DNA from 3 places in the Peribacillus sp. YIM B13481 genome. Region 3 is predicted to be linked to each of the others. Evidence: riboswitches for the same ligand, from Rfam matches in the RefSeq annotation. Region 3 holds a riboswitch; each other region holds the start of a gene.
The links. Region 3 has a riboswitch for cobalamin ahead of ACFX4X_RS15495 (energy-coupling factor ABC transporter permease). Riboswitches for the same ligand answer to the same signal wherever they lie in the genome.
Positions count from the first base shown of each region.

Region 1 (4,577 bases), on a different contig from region 3:
TTTGGGTTGTATCCTCGACGCTTGATGTGGATATCAAGAACGAATTAACAGCCCAGTTCAAATACTCATCGCGATCGGTTTTTTTCAATGGCAGACCTTCCCTAAGTGCAGGCTCATCAACTTGGATCATTTTGATTCCAGCCGATTCCAATGCAATGACTTCTTTTTCCAAAGCAAGTGCCAGTTGGTAGCAAACATTCTCCCTGGAAATATCATCACGGACAAATGACCAGTTCAAAATCGTGACAGGACCTGTTAGCATTCCCTTTACCGTCTTGTTCGTCAGTGATTGTGCGTATACACTTTCCCTGACTGTCATCGGTTCGATGAAATCGATGTCACCGTAGATGACTGGTGGTTTCACGCAGCGAGACCCATAGGATTGTACCCAGCCCTTTTCTAGAAAGACGAATCCGCCTAACTTATGGCCGAAGTATTCAACCATATCCGTCCGTTCGAATTCCCCGTGTACAAGAACATCCAAGCCGATTTCTTCTTGGATATCAATCCACCTGCCGATTTCTTCGTTAACGAATGTTTCATATTGCGAAGCGGTCCATTCTCCTCTTTTGAATTTCCCACGTGCTTGTTTAACTTCAAATGTCTGTGGAAAGCTGCCGATCGTAGTCGAAGGAAGAAAAGGCAATTTGAAAAATTCCTGTTGTTTTTGGTAACGTTCTTTAAATGGAAGCTGACGGCCGACGTTCCTGGTTTTAACCTTTTCGACATTGGATTGTACATTCCCATGATTCCGTGCATTTGAACTTGCTAACGTTTGAACCGTAAATTTATTAGCATCGACTTTTTCGGCGATTGCTTCAAAGCCTAGATTATTCCCTTTGACCAAGAGTATGATTTCCTCAAGTTTCTCATCAGCGAAAGCGAGAGCCTCTTTCACTTCTTTTGAAAGGGCGGTTTCATTACGAACGGTCACTGGGACATGAAGCAGGGAACAAGAGGGCTGAAGCCAGATTTGGTCTTCGGCTACCTTTTTCTTAAGAGTCTCGATCAATTGGATTTTTTTCGATAAATCAGATAGCCAAATGTTTTTTCCGTCAATCACACCTGCAGCAAGCACTTTGTCCTTCGGGAAACCGAATGCTTCAAGATTACTTAGATTCTTCCCTTTATCATGTACAAAATCAAGACCGATTCCTTGGACTTGTAATTCGATGACTTCTTGGTAATGCTCCACGGCATCAAAGTATGTTTGTAGCATGATGTTCAGGTTTGGTGCTGCTTCATTCAGTTTTTCATAGAGGTAAGTAACAGTTTGCATATCATCTTTGGAAATGGATGAAACAAGAGAAGGTTCGTCCATTTGAACCCACTTCACGCCTTCTTGCTCCAACTCTTGCAGGATTTGCGTGTATAGGGGAAGCAGGCTCAGGATGATGCCAGGGATATCTTTTTTATTGAAGCCTTTGGAAAGGGAGATGAAAGTATAAGGTCCAATCAACACGGGTTTGGTTTCAATCCCTAGCTTTTCCTTGGCCTCCCGATATGCTGCAAGTGGTTTATTTTCTGTTAAAGTCAGCTGTGACAGGCTTAATTCAGGGACAATATAGTGATAGTTCGTATTGAACCATTTCGTCATTTCGGAAGCGACTTCATCATTGTTTCCGCGGGCCATTGAATAATAAACGGAAAGGGGAACGCATCCGCCTTCATAGGCTGAATAACGTTCAGGAACAAGACCGAACATGACGGACATATCCAGCATTTGATCATATAAAGTGAAGTCGTTGGCAGGAATGATATCAATGCCTCGTTTCTTCTGTTTTTGTAAGTTGCCTAAACGGATGGCTTTTAGTTGTGCCGTAAATTCTGCTTCATCGATTTTACCGGACCAGTAAGCTTCTAATGTACGTTTCCATTCACGATCTTCCCCGATTCGCGGGTAACCCAAACTACTGCTTTTCAAAATTCCCATCCTCCTACATTCATTTGATTGAACAATAAAAAAGCATCCCTAACCGTCAAAAGAGAAAGTTAGAAATGCTTAAAATAAAGAGGCATGCAGAATGCCCCTTACAATTATAAGGTCCCTAACACCTCCCTATCTCCCGTAGGTTAAAACAGTGTTGTCGAAATAGGCAGGTCTCCTGACTTAGGGAATATCATTAGCGACGGGCCTTCCCGATCCGTTGATCAGTGGCATATTGGATGGCGCTAACATTCCCATTACAGTGGCGGGACCGTGCCGGAATTACACCGGGCTTCCCTTTTAATCCTAATGAAAATTAGGAACCTATTTCCACATATGAAATTTCACAAAACCTGCTGGGTAAACTGATTGCAGGTGGTGAATATTTATAAAATAAAAATTATTATAAATATTTAGACAACCTTAACATATCCGACTAAAAGGGTCAACATGAAAAAGATTCGGGATAAGGTCCCAAATTCCTGACAAATGCGTTTAGGATGTGTTAGTGATAAGGATAAAGTCTGTCCCTAAGAAAGAATATATTGTTTGGACAGGGAGTATGTATAGAGGGAGTGGCGTTTTGAAATGGGGCGTGGGGGATGACTTTCTACATCTTGATTGCAGGAATCATTTTTTGCATGGTGATGAGCATTCGTACCTTATTTCTTGTTGAGTCGGGAGGAAAGAAGTTTTCTCTGGAGGATATGCTGTGGCTTGGCAATTTATATGCGACGATATTAGTTGGATTTGCACTGATTTATTTATTATACGAGCTTCAGAATCATTCAGTGATTCTTGATATGGGCAATCGTTTGGACGGCAGTTTTTACGAGCAACTGAAGACTTCTTTTTATTTTAGTGCGATGACGATGTTTTCTGTAGGGTATGGGGATATAGCCCCGATAGGCGTAGGCAGGATGATTGCGACAATCCAGGCATTCATCGGCTATACGCTCCCGGCCGCGTTTGTAATTCGGACGGTGATTGATTTAGATCAGGAAAGAAGGAATAAATGAAAGTTGTATTTCTTTCGATTATTGGGTACTCTTACCATAATGAAAGAAATGGAGGGTTCAATATGACTGTTAAAATTGGAGAAAAAGCACCTGATTTTCAACTCCCAGCAAACAATGGTGAAATGGTTTCCCTATCGGATTTTACGGGGAAATACATTGTTTTATATTTTTATCCAAAAGACATGACGCCAGGATGCACGACGGAGGCCTGTGATTTCCGGGACCACAATGAGCAATTTGAGGGATTGGACGCTGTCATCATTGGTATCAGCCCAGACCCAGCGGCACGACATGAAAAATTCATCGAAAAACATGGATTGCCTTTTCTGCTGCTAGCTGACGAAAATCATGAAGCTGCTGAATCATTTGATGTGTGGCAATTGAAAAAGAACTTCGGCAAGGAGTATATGGGCATTGAACGTTCAACATTCCTGATTGATAAGGCAGGTAAGATAGTCAAAGAATGGCGTAAGGTAAAAGTAAAAGGCCACGTCGAAGAAGCTCTTGAAACTCTTCGCGACCTCAAAAAATAAGGGACAGGCAAATGAAGGATGAGCGAATAACGAAGCTTGCTGCCAGGCTGATTCATCATTCGATACAATTAAAGCCAAAAGAGAGAATCCTTATTCGGGGCCATATCAACACGAAACCATTATTGAAAGAGCTGATTGATGAAACATACAGAGTGGGTGCTTATCCATATGTAGAACTTGAAGACGATGAGATAAGCCGGCATCTATTACAAGGGAATGTGAAGGAACAACTTGACACATCATCGCAATGGGCTCTGAAGAAATATACGGATATCGATGCGGTCATCATCATCACCGGTGAAGAAAACGATGTGGAAATGACTGATGTTCTCCTCGAAAGGCACCGTCTTCAAGGGGAGGCTATGAATTCTCCAACTCTTTTTTATGTGAACAACCGACGTTGGGTCTTGCTTAATTATCCCACCAACACATCAGCGCAAAAAGCCGGCATGACTTTCGACAGGTATCAAGACTTCCTTTTGAACGTATGCACAATGGATTATGGGAAAATGGAGGCGGCATTAAAACCGTTAAAACTATTGATGGAACGGACTGACAAAGTCAGGATCGTTTCACCAGGGACAGATTTGACCTTTTCCATTAAAGGTATGCCGGCTATCATATGTGCCGGAAAAAAGAATTTACCGGACGGGGAAGTATTTACTGCACCTATAAAAGAGAGCGTCAATGGAAGGATATCCTTCAACACACCCACAACCTATGAAGGAATCACTTTTAGTGACATAGAATTAAACTTGAAAAAGGGGAAAATCAGTAAAGCCATTTCCAATCAATCTTCTAAAATGAACCGAATTCTGGATATTGATGAGGGGTCCCGTTTTATCGGGGAGTTCGCAATTGGAATCAATCCATACATATTGGAACCTATGGACGATATATTGTTTGATGAGAAAATAAGCGGGAGTCTGCACTTGGCTCTTGGACTTGCCTATGAAGAAGCTGATAATGGAAACCGTTCATCCATACATTGGGATATGGTCTTGATCCAGCGTCCCGAATATGGCGGTGGTGACATCTACTTTGACGATGTGCCGATCAGAAGGGATGGCGTTTTCATATTGCCGGAATTATATGCAT
Region 1 covers NZ_JBHZPE010000030.1:3,533-8,109, reverse strand. Annotated here, with positions in the region: gene metE (5-methyltetrahydropteroyltriglutamate--homocysteine S-methyltransferase) at 1-1,933, opposite strand, end outside; cobalamin riboswitch at 2,079-2,270, opposite strand; gene ACFX4X_RS16560 (potassium channel family protein) at 2,530-2,946, shown strand; gene bcp (thioredoxin-dependent thiol peroxidase) at 3,009-3,479, shown strand; gene ACFX4X_RS16550 (aminopeptidase) at 3,491-4,577, shown strand, end outside.
Region 1: linked by a shared signal. The riboswitch ahead of metE (5-methyltetrahydropteroyltriglutamate--homocysteine S-methyltransferase) and the one ahead of ACFX4X_RS15495 (energy-coupling factor ABC transporter permease) in region 3 are both predicted to bind cobalamin.

Region 2 (4,577 bases), on a different contig from region 3:
CTTTAGTTGGATGCGTTGGTTCCAGCATCCGGATCTTTTTTATATGATTGGTCATTCGTGAAAACTCCTTTAAGAATAGATTACTAAGGGTTTGATCGTCGTTAACTAGAACAGCTTTCGCAGGCATTGTCATATTCGGAAGAAGTCGAACGAACATAATACGTTGATTTCAACCCGGATTCCCACGCCGTTAAATGGATATCCAATAGGACCTTCGCTTTGATTGTGTTGTGTACATACAGATTAAAGCTGATTGCTTGGTCAATATGGCGTTGGCGGGCTGCATTTTGCCTGATGCTCTCCAGTTGGTCCAAATTAAAGCGGGTCTTTTTATAATATTCATACGTATTTGGCGTCAATCCTGGTGCGGTCACCTTGAATTTGAAGTTTTTCTTTTCCTCGTAAAATTCAATTTCATACAAAGGATCGATTCCATCCGTTGAATTACCGATTTTAGCAGTCGATGAATTGGGGGCAATAGCCATTAAATATCCATTACGGGTACCGTGCTCCTGCACATCTGCTTTTAAATCCATCCATTTTTGATCTGTATAGTCACGAAGTTCGAAATATTCCCCTGTATGCCAATCCGATCCTTCGAAATATGGGTATGATCCTTTTTCCTTGGCCAACTCGTTGGATGCTTTGATTGTTAAGTAAGCGATCTTTTCGTATAAAGCATCGGCATAGTGAACAGCCTCATCCGATTCCCAATAAATATTCTGAGTGGCAAGTAAATGATGCCATCCAAACGTTCCTAGACCAATTGCCCGGTAACGTTTGTTCGAGATGGATGCTTGCTTGACCGGAAGATTATTGACATCAATGACGTTATCCAGCATCCGGACCTGAATGGGAATTAACCTCTCCAAAACATCGCTGCTCACCGCACGGGGCAAGTTAATGGATGATAGGTTGCAGACAACGAAATCGCCGCTTTTACGGACCACAACGACATCTCCATCTTCTGTTTCATATTCATCCGTAATCGTCGAAGGGCTTAAGTTTTGAGCAATCTCCGTACAAAGGTTAGAACAGTAAATCATGCCTTTATGTTTATTCGGATTCTTCCGGTTCACTTCATCGCGGTAGAACATATATGGTACGCCTTCTTCTAATTGAGAAATCATGATGCTTTTCATGATGTCCATCGCATTGATTTTTTCAAAGCTATAGTTTGGAAGTGTACCGTTTTCTGCGGCCTCGACAGCAAGTGCATAATGATTCCTGAAGCTTCCTTCGCCTTTCTTCTCGTCATAAAGATCTTCAAGTGAGAATCCAAGGGTTTGCTTGACGGTGTGTGGATCGAAAAGATACCATTCTTTTCTGTCGCGTACAGCCTCCATGAACAAATCAGGAATACATACACCTGTAAAAATATCATGGGCTTTTAATCTGTCATCCCCGTTTTGCGTCTTCAAATCAAGAAAGCTCATAATATCTTTATGCCAGGCATCCAAGTAAATCGCGATGGCACCTTTACGTTGCCCCAATTGATCGACACTGACAGCTGTCTGGTTGAATAGCCGGATCCAGGGAGTCGTGCCGGAACTGTTTCCAGAGAAACCTCGGATATCAGAACCAAGCGAACGAATCTTACCAACGTAAAGACCTACACCGCCGCCGAATTTTGATACTTTTGCAGCATCGTAGTTAGATAGATAGATGCCGTCAATGGAATCTTCAATTGCGTCGATAAAACAAGAGCTTAACTGTCCATGCGTTTTACCTGCATTGGATAGAGTAGGCGTCGCAACAGTCATATAAAGGTTGGACATGGCCCAGTAAGCTTCTTTTATTAGTTGAAGACGATGCTCCGTTTTTTCCATTCGCATGATTTCCATCGCGATGATCATGAAGCGCTCTTGAGGCAGTTCGTAGACCTTGTCTTTTTTTGGGCGGGCTAGGTAGCGATCGTTTAATAAGTAGATGCCTATGTAAGAAAATAATTTATCCTTTTCCGGGTCGATCACCGAACCCAATTCCTCAATTTCTGCTTTCGTATAAGAAGCTAGCAGTTCTGATTTATAAATGGGATAACGCTGGCCTTCTGAAAGTTGCGAGAGTTCCGTGATCAGTTCATAGAATGGGCCATAACTCATGCCTTCATAACCTCGATTTGCCTGTGCATCCCTATACATCGTATTCAATAGTTCTGCTGCAGCAACGAACGTCCAATCGGGAGCATCTATATCCACACTTTCAAGAGCGAGCTGAATCAGTTTTTTTGATGCCTGTTCATCGGTTGAGTCACTTTTGCGATCAAGCCATTTTATAAAACGCTTTTTGAACTTTTCCATATCGAGACGGCCTTCGAATTCCTTTGATAACATCTCAAGCTGGATTGAATTCGTTTCGGTGTCATTTTCGCTTATGGTAGAGTTATATGTTTGAGTCATTAATAATCCTCCTTGTAAACTTCCGCTAAAATAAAAAAACCGCCCAAATGGATTGAGCGGATCAAACGATAGAATAAAAGAACCATGAAAAAATAGCCATTATACTATCGTTTCATCATCTCAATCCCCGAAGAATAAGAAACATGAAAAAATCAAGGCAGGTCTCCTGACTCATGATCATCCTACTTTGAGTCCTTCCCGTATAGAGAGAGCTATACAGTGGTTTCTCATTTCGTCACATTTACAGTTGCGGGGACAGTTCCGGGTTTACACCGGATTCCCTTTTCAGCCATCACTGGCACCTTTGATTATAAAATATTCTATATATAGTTATTAGTATTGTTTGTGTAATCAATATCTAGTATTTCTGCTTATATTATCGTAAGCCATATACGATGATAATTCAACTAATATATTTGAGAAAAACCAACCCTTATCTATTGACAAAGTGAAGGTAGAGGGATTGAGAATGAAAGATTTTATTGGGGAATGGGTAATTCGAGCACTGAATTTACGGGATTTTGTGTTAAAATAAAGTGTATAGTAAAGGTGGGTCTCCCTTATTGCGATGAGGGGATTCGCGGAAAAATATTTATGAAAAAGGGGTTAAAATCTTGGAAAAAGTATTAGTTTTTGGACATAAAAACCCGGATACAGACACAATCTGTTCAGCAATCGCTTATGCAGATCTTAAAAAGCAACTAGGTATCAACGCTGAACCAGTTCGTCTGGGTGAAGTGAATGGTGAAACTCAATATGCGTTGGACCAATTCAAATTCGAAGCTCCCCGCCTTGTGGAAAAAGTGGCAGGGGAAGCGGATGGCGTGATCCTGGTCGACCACAACGAACGCCAGCAAAGTGCAGAAGATATTGACCAAGTCCGTGTGTTGGAAGTTATTGACCATCACCGTATCGCTAACTTTGAAACAAGCGATCCTTTATATTACCGTGCGGAGCCAGTTGGCTGTACGGCAACCATTTTAAATAAAATCTATAAAGAAAACGGCATTGAAGTCCCTAAAACGATCGCCGGACTTATGCTATCTGCCATAATTTCCGATTCTTTATTGTTCAAATCCCCGACATGCACAGAGCAAGACGTTGCAGCAGCTATGGAACTGGCTGATATTGCGGGAGTAAACGCTGAAACATATGGCTTGGAAATGTTGAAGGCGGGAGCTGACTTGAGCGACAAGACGATTGCCCAGCTAATCACTCTTGATGCAAAAGAATTCTCCATGGGAATGGCTAAAGTTGAGATAGCTCAGGTCAATGCTGTAGATCCGAACGAAGTTCTTGCTAAGCAAGCTGAAATAGAAGCAGCCATTGAATCGGTCATCGCTGTGAAGGAATTGGATTTATTCCTATTCGTCGTAACGGATATCTTGACCAATGATTCTGTGGCCTTGGCTCTTGGAAAAGCGGCTGATGCAGTGGAAAAGGCATATGACGTTTCATTAAACAATAACATTGCCGTCTTAGAGGGCGTTGTATCGCGTAAAAAACAAATCGTTCCGGTTTTAACGGACGTATTCAGTAAATAATATTGGAAAAGGGGTGCCCATTTAATACTTTGGGGCCCCTTTTCTGTACATCAAAAAAAGACTCAACCATCCATTTAAAGGTGTTTGAGTCTTTTTTTTTAATTTAAGGTTTCCTTTTCTTTTTCATAGGCGATGACAATCAGTTCTTTATTGGCTTCCTCGCCAAGTTTGCTTTCAAAGCTTTTCAGTTCATTCAATAAATCTGGTGACAGATTCGCTGCTGTATAATCCTGATCGGATGTCATGCTTTTCGCTCCTTTCAAAAGGAAATATTTCATGTTATCTATTTTGTCGGTTTGAAAAGTTTCTATTCAGCAGAATTATACTTTTTCAAGATATTTTACTTTCTGAGGTGGCGAGTTTTTCAAGCAATAACGAACTCTCCTCGTCCAGGCCTTGCACCTGGACAGGTGTACCTTGAAACTGATATTTAAGGACAACCGTATCAACAGCACCGACTGCAGAAGCATCCCATATTTTAGAATGGGAAAAATCGATGATGACCGTTTCGGCTTTTTCCTTGAAATCGAACTTAGAAACAAAGTCCTGAACCGAAGCGAAAAATATTTGTCCGCTGATACGATAAATGATTTTCTTGGCATGGATGTCTTCCGTTTTCTCAACAGCCACTTTA
Region 2 covers NZ_JBHZPE010000006.1:72,032-76,608, forward strand. Annotated here, with positions in the region: gene ACFX4X_RS06200 (ribonucleotide-diphosphate reductase subunit beta) at 1-55, opposite strand, end outside; gene ACFX4X_RS06205 (ribonucleoside-diphosphate reductase subunit alpha) at 102-2,399, opposite strand; cobalamin riboswitch at 2,539-2,720, opposite strand; gene ACFX4X_RS06210 (manganese-dependent inorganic pyrophosphatase) at 3,014-3,943, shown strand; gene ACFX4X_RS06215 (hypothetical protein) at 4,042-4,188, opposite strand; gene ACFX4X_RS06220 (SulP family inorganic anion transporter) at 4,274-4,577, opposite strand, start outside.
Region 2: linked by a shared signal. The riboswitch ahead of ACFX4X_RS06205 (ribonucleoside-diphosphate reductase subunit alpha) and the one ahead of ACFX4X_RS15495 (energy-coupling factor ABC transporter permease) in region 3 are both predicted to bind cobalamin.

Region 3 (4,577 bases):
TTCCCCCTCTTGATTAGTCTTCACAAGGCGCAGGCTCTATGTTTATTTTGGGAGCAATGTCCTGATAAGAAAAACTCTGTATCTTTTTTGCACGTTTGAAGTATTTAAAAAGCCGCTCATTTGGATGGGCATTTTGCGTATACTCCCCGACAATGTCCGTAATCAGTTCAACAAGCTGTTCCGGTTCAATGCCTTCAGCAACCAGCTGACCTGGATGGGCTGTTCTTCCAACCGGTTTAGCTCCAAGAAATAAGTCGAACTTCCCTTTTCGGAAGACAATCCCGATATCATCCATCACAGCACTATAACAAGCCATTCCACACCCATTAAAACCGATGTTCAGTTCCTTAGGCATTTTCATTCCGCCGAGCACCCGGTGTATTTCATCCGCAAAAGGAATGGATTCCGCTTTTTCCCCATCACAGAAATCACAGGCTTTTAATGTCAGTACATCTCCAATCGGCGATAACAGAAAGTTTGCTGATTGCAATTTCCCCGTAATGACTTCCGGATCCGTTGTCGGAATCTTTAATACGATCTTATGGTTTGGCGTGTATTCCATCGATCCCTTTTCCCCAACAACTTCCGCAAGTGTCATCATTTGTTTGGGAGTGAATTGTTTATTCGCCACACCTGGACTGACCGCAAGTTCGAATACCGACTCCATTTTTTGCTGAACAAACGGCTTAATGGGTTGCTGAACGGTTTGGCCCTTAACTATAGACAGGGCTTCCATCGCCATTTCAAAAGATGTCGCCTTCTTTTCTGGTGCTTTTGTAAGTAATCCAACCCCTCCATCAGGCTCAGCGTAGGCTTCTTGCATGGAATCGGCTTCTTGATCTAATGCCCACGGTTCTGCTTCTTTTTGCAGACGCTGATGCGGCTTCAATGTTTGCTTTTCCGAATTCAATGTATATTTCCTCTGATAACCTCTTGGTGTGATGATTTTGTCATCATATAAAAAGGTAGATGAATTACCAATAATGACGGTGGTCAACATTCCAATATCGTGATTCAACATATCTTTCAAATTGGTTATGACAATATCCTGCCGATCGCGATAAGCACTTTTCACCAACCCGACAGGTGTATCCGGTGAACGGTAGCGAAGGAGAATTTTTTGTGTTTCTACAATTTGCCTAGTCCGCCTTCCGCTACGCGGGTTATAAAGTGCAATGACAAAGTCAGCCATTGCAGCAGCTTCCACCCTTTTAGCGATAAGTTCCCAAGGCGTTAAATGATCACTGAGGCTGATGGTACACGAATCGTGCATGACAGGTGCCCCAAGTAAAGACGCACATGAGTTGATTGCAGAAATACCAGGGATGACTTCAATGCCCACTCCAGTATCTTCTTTCCACCCTTTTTCAATCAATACTTCATAAACCAGCCCTGCCATCCCGTAAACTCCGGCATCACCACTGGAAATTACAGCCACTTTCTTTCCCAGCTCCGCTTGTTTCACTGCTTCCTGAGCACGTGATACTTCTTCAGTCATTCCCGTACTAATAATCGTTTGATCTGTAAGCAGTCCCTGAATGAGTTCAACATAAGTTTTATAACCAATGATGTAGTCACTTTCTTGAAGGGCTTCGACAGCACGTTTGGTAATGTGTTCAAAATTCCCTGGCCCAAAGCCCACGACGAATAATTTACCGTTAGTACTCATTAAGACATCTCCTTTTACGATTTGTTCTTTGAAATACCCGTATGAGCAGGAAAATCTGGATTAGGGATCATTTCCCCATCACTGAATTGGTAGATCATCTGTGGCACAAACTCTCCATCATCGATATTACTTACAATCTTCCGACCGTAATCTGGGGTATCCACCCGATACCATCTCCCTTGGGGATACTCAATTACAACGCAGGCGTCCTTACATCTTCCGTTACAGCGTGTCCTGGTTGTATGAACTTTCATATCCAGTCCCTTTGAAGTAATTTCATCGCGAATCGCTTGGGTTACTTCTTCCCCGCCTTTTTTCATGCAACTGCTTCCATTGCAAATCAACAGATGCGTATTAGTACCCTGCAAGTTCCAAGTAGTCATCTTCTTCCTCCTGAGTTCAGGGAAAAGGCAAAATAAAAAACCTTAACATAAGAGTTAAGGTTTTAAAAAAACTATATGAATGAGGAGCCTTCGGCAAATATGCTGAATCTCCCAAAATCGTCATAGTCCTTCTACCTTTCCCTCCGAAAAGTATCATACAATTTCAAAAGCAGGTTTCCTGGCTTACGCTTCATTTTACTTTGTCCCTTCCCGGCATTAAGCCAGTGGTCATCGACAATTTCATCAGCGTTTACAGTAGCGGGGGCTGCATCGGATTTTCACCGTTTTCCCTATTATCCCTTGATAATTCACACAAGAGCACTTTTAAAATGAAATATTTGGTTTTATTATACATTTCTAGCTAACTTTATCTATCATATAACAACTTTAGCAAAATTCAAAGTTTATTCCGACTGTTTAGAAAAGTTTAATAGGGTAAATCCAGCTCCATGCCTCGCTTCTCTGCGTTATTAGTCTTTTTAAAAAAAAGAGAGTGTAGCTGGAATTATTTCTTTATGATAAACTATACGAGATTTTTCAAAATAATTACATAAGTTTTATGGTGTTGAATTTTCTCGGAAATTCAGCTTAAAAGGGAAGCCGGTGAAAATCCGGAGCGGTCCCGCCACTGTAAAGGGAAGTCCTATTGCCTTAAGGTTAATCCACTGTCAAATGAGATGGGAAGGATGTAATGGGATGATGAACCAAAGCCAGGAGACCTGCCATGAAGCGTGAAACTGTTTCAGCCTACGAGGATGGGTGTGCGGATCAGGCAGAATAGCCCGTGGTTGGTTTATGCTGAGGAATTCCTGTTCATTACGCACTTCTTTCTTTTTTAGAGAAGTGCTTTTTATGTTGGGCGCCGCTTTTCTTCTAAAAGCCTTGATCAGAAAAAATTAAAAGTGTTGAAAGGAGAAAGAATGAAAAAAGACAATTGGAAAATTCTTTATTTTGTCATTTTATTGCTTCTTGTACCAAAACGTGCTATGGCCATGCATATTATGGAGGGATTTTTACCGATTGAATGGGCCATATTCTGGTGGGCCATTATCCTTCCATTTTTAATCTTGGGTTACCGGTCGATTAGGTCCAAAGTAAAGGAAAACCCAGAAACAAAAATGATACTCGGCCTATCGGGAGCATTTGTATTCATATTATCGGCCCTGAAGATTCCTTCCGTTACGGGAAGTTCTTCACACCCTACAGGAGTTGGTTTGGGTTCCATATTATTCGGACCATTGGCCATGAGTGTCGTGGGTTCCATCGTACTGTTATTTCAAGCTGTATTACTGGCTCACGGAGGGTTGACGACATTAGGGGCCAATGCATTTTCCATGGCAGTATGCGGACCGTTCATTTCTTACTTTGTCTTCAAGGGCGCGACTAAATTGGGGTGGTCTTTTTCTCTTGCCGTTTTCTTGGCAGCTGCTTTTGGAGATTTAGGAACCTATGTGGTAACTTCCGTTCAACTTGCTCTTGCTTTTCCATCCGAGGTAGGGGGATTCATGGCCTCATTCACTAAGTTTGCAGGGATTTTTGCCCTGACCCAAATTCCCTTGGCAATCAGCGAGGGATTATTGACAGTCGTTGTGATGAATTTCTTAAAAAAATACAATCTAGGCGAATTGAAATTGCTGCGAGTTTTATCTAAGGAGGCCCGTTAATATGAAAAAAAGTTTACTGCTGCTTTTCCTGGTCGTCATTCTTGCTACCATACCGTTAATCACCCAACAAGGAACGGAATTTGGCGGTGCCGACGGCGAAGCTGAAGAAGCCATCACAAATATCCATCCGGAATATAAGCCATGGTTCAACAGTATTTGGGAGCCACCAGGTGCAGAAACAGAAAGCTTATTATTTGCGCTGCAAGCTGCAATCGGAGCTGGTTTCATTGGATATTTCATTGGCGTAATGAGACAAAGGAATAAGCAAGCCAAACAAGCCATGCCCGAAGAATCCAAGCATGTTACTCATTGATAAATATGCCTATTTCAATGGGCTAAAGGATGAACATCCGTTGGAAAAAATGATTTTTGCACTCTCCCTTTTGCTTTTTTCCTTAACTGTAAGGGATATGGCCGTTTCGCTCATCACTTTTACGGTGATGAGTGCTTTAATCATTTTTGCGGCAAGAATCCCACTTTCTTATTATCTGAAATTACTCTTACTACCGGGGTTCTTTATATTATCAGGTACAATTACCATCCTTTTTTCTTTTACAAGCAAACCCACTTCAATATCCAATATATGGTGGTCCTGGAAAGCCGGAAACTGGCAAATATTCATCAGCGATGACAGCATTGGTACAGTGATCAATTTGATCACTGTCGTATTTGGCAGTATAAGTTGTTTATATTTCTTAACCTTAACAACACCCATTACCGTCATTCTATCCGTGCTGCGGAAACTTAAATTGCCGTCTTTATTGATCGATTTAATAGAATTGACCTATCGCTTCATCTTTATTTTTTTAGATACAGCTTTGGCCATTCACCTATCACAAGCTTCACGACTTGGATATGGCT
Region 3 covers NZ_JBHZPE010000026.1:50,669-55,245, forward strand. Annotated here, with positions in the region: gene cobJ (precorrin-3B C(17)-methyltransferase) at 14-1,669, opposite strand; gene ACFX4X_RS15490 ((2Fe-2S) ferredoxin domain-containing protein) at 1,684-2,052, opposite strand; cobalamin riboswitch at 2,204-2,393, opposite strand; cobalamin riboswitch at 2,596-2,793, shown strand; gene ACFX4X_RS15495 (energy-coupling factor ABC transporter permease) at 2,973-3,716, shown strand; gene ACFX4X_RS15500 (energy-coupling factor ABC transporter substrate-binding protein) at 3,718-4,029, shown strand; gene cbiQ (cobalt ECF transporter T component CbiQ) at 4,070-4,577, shown strand, end outside.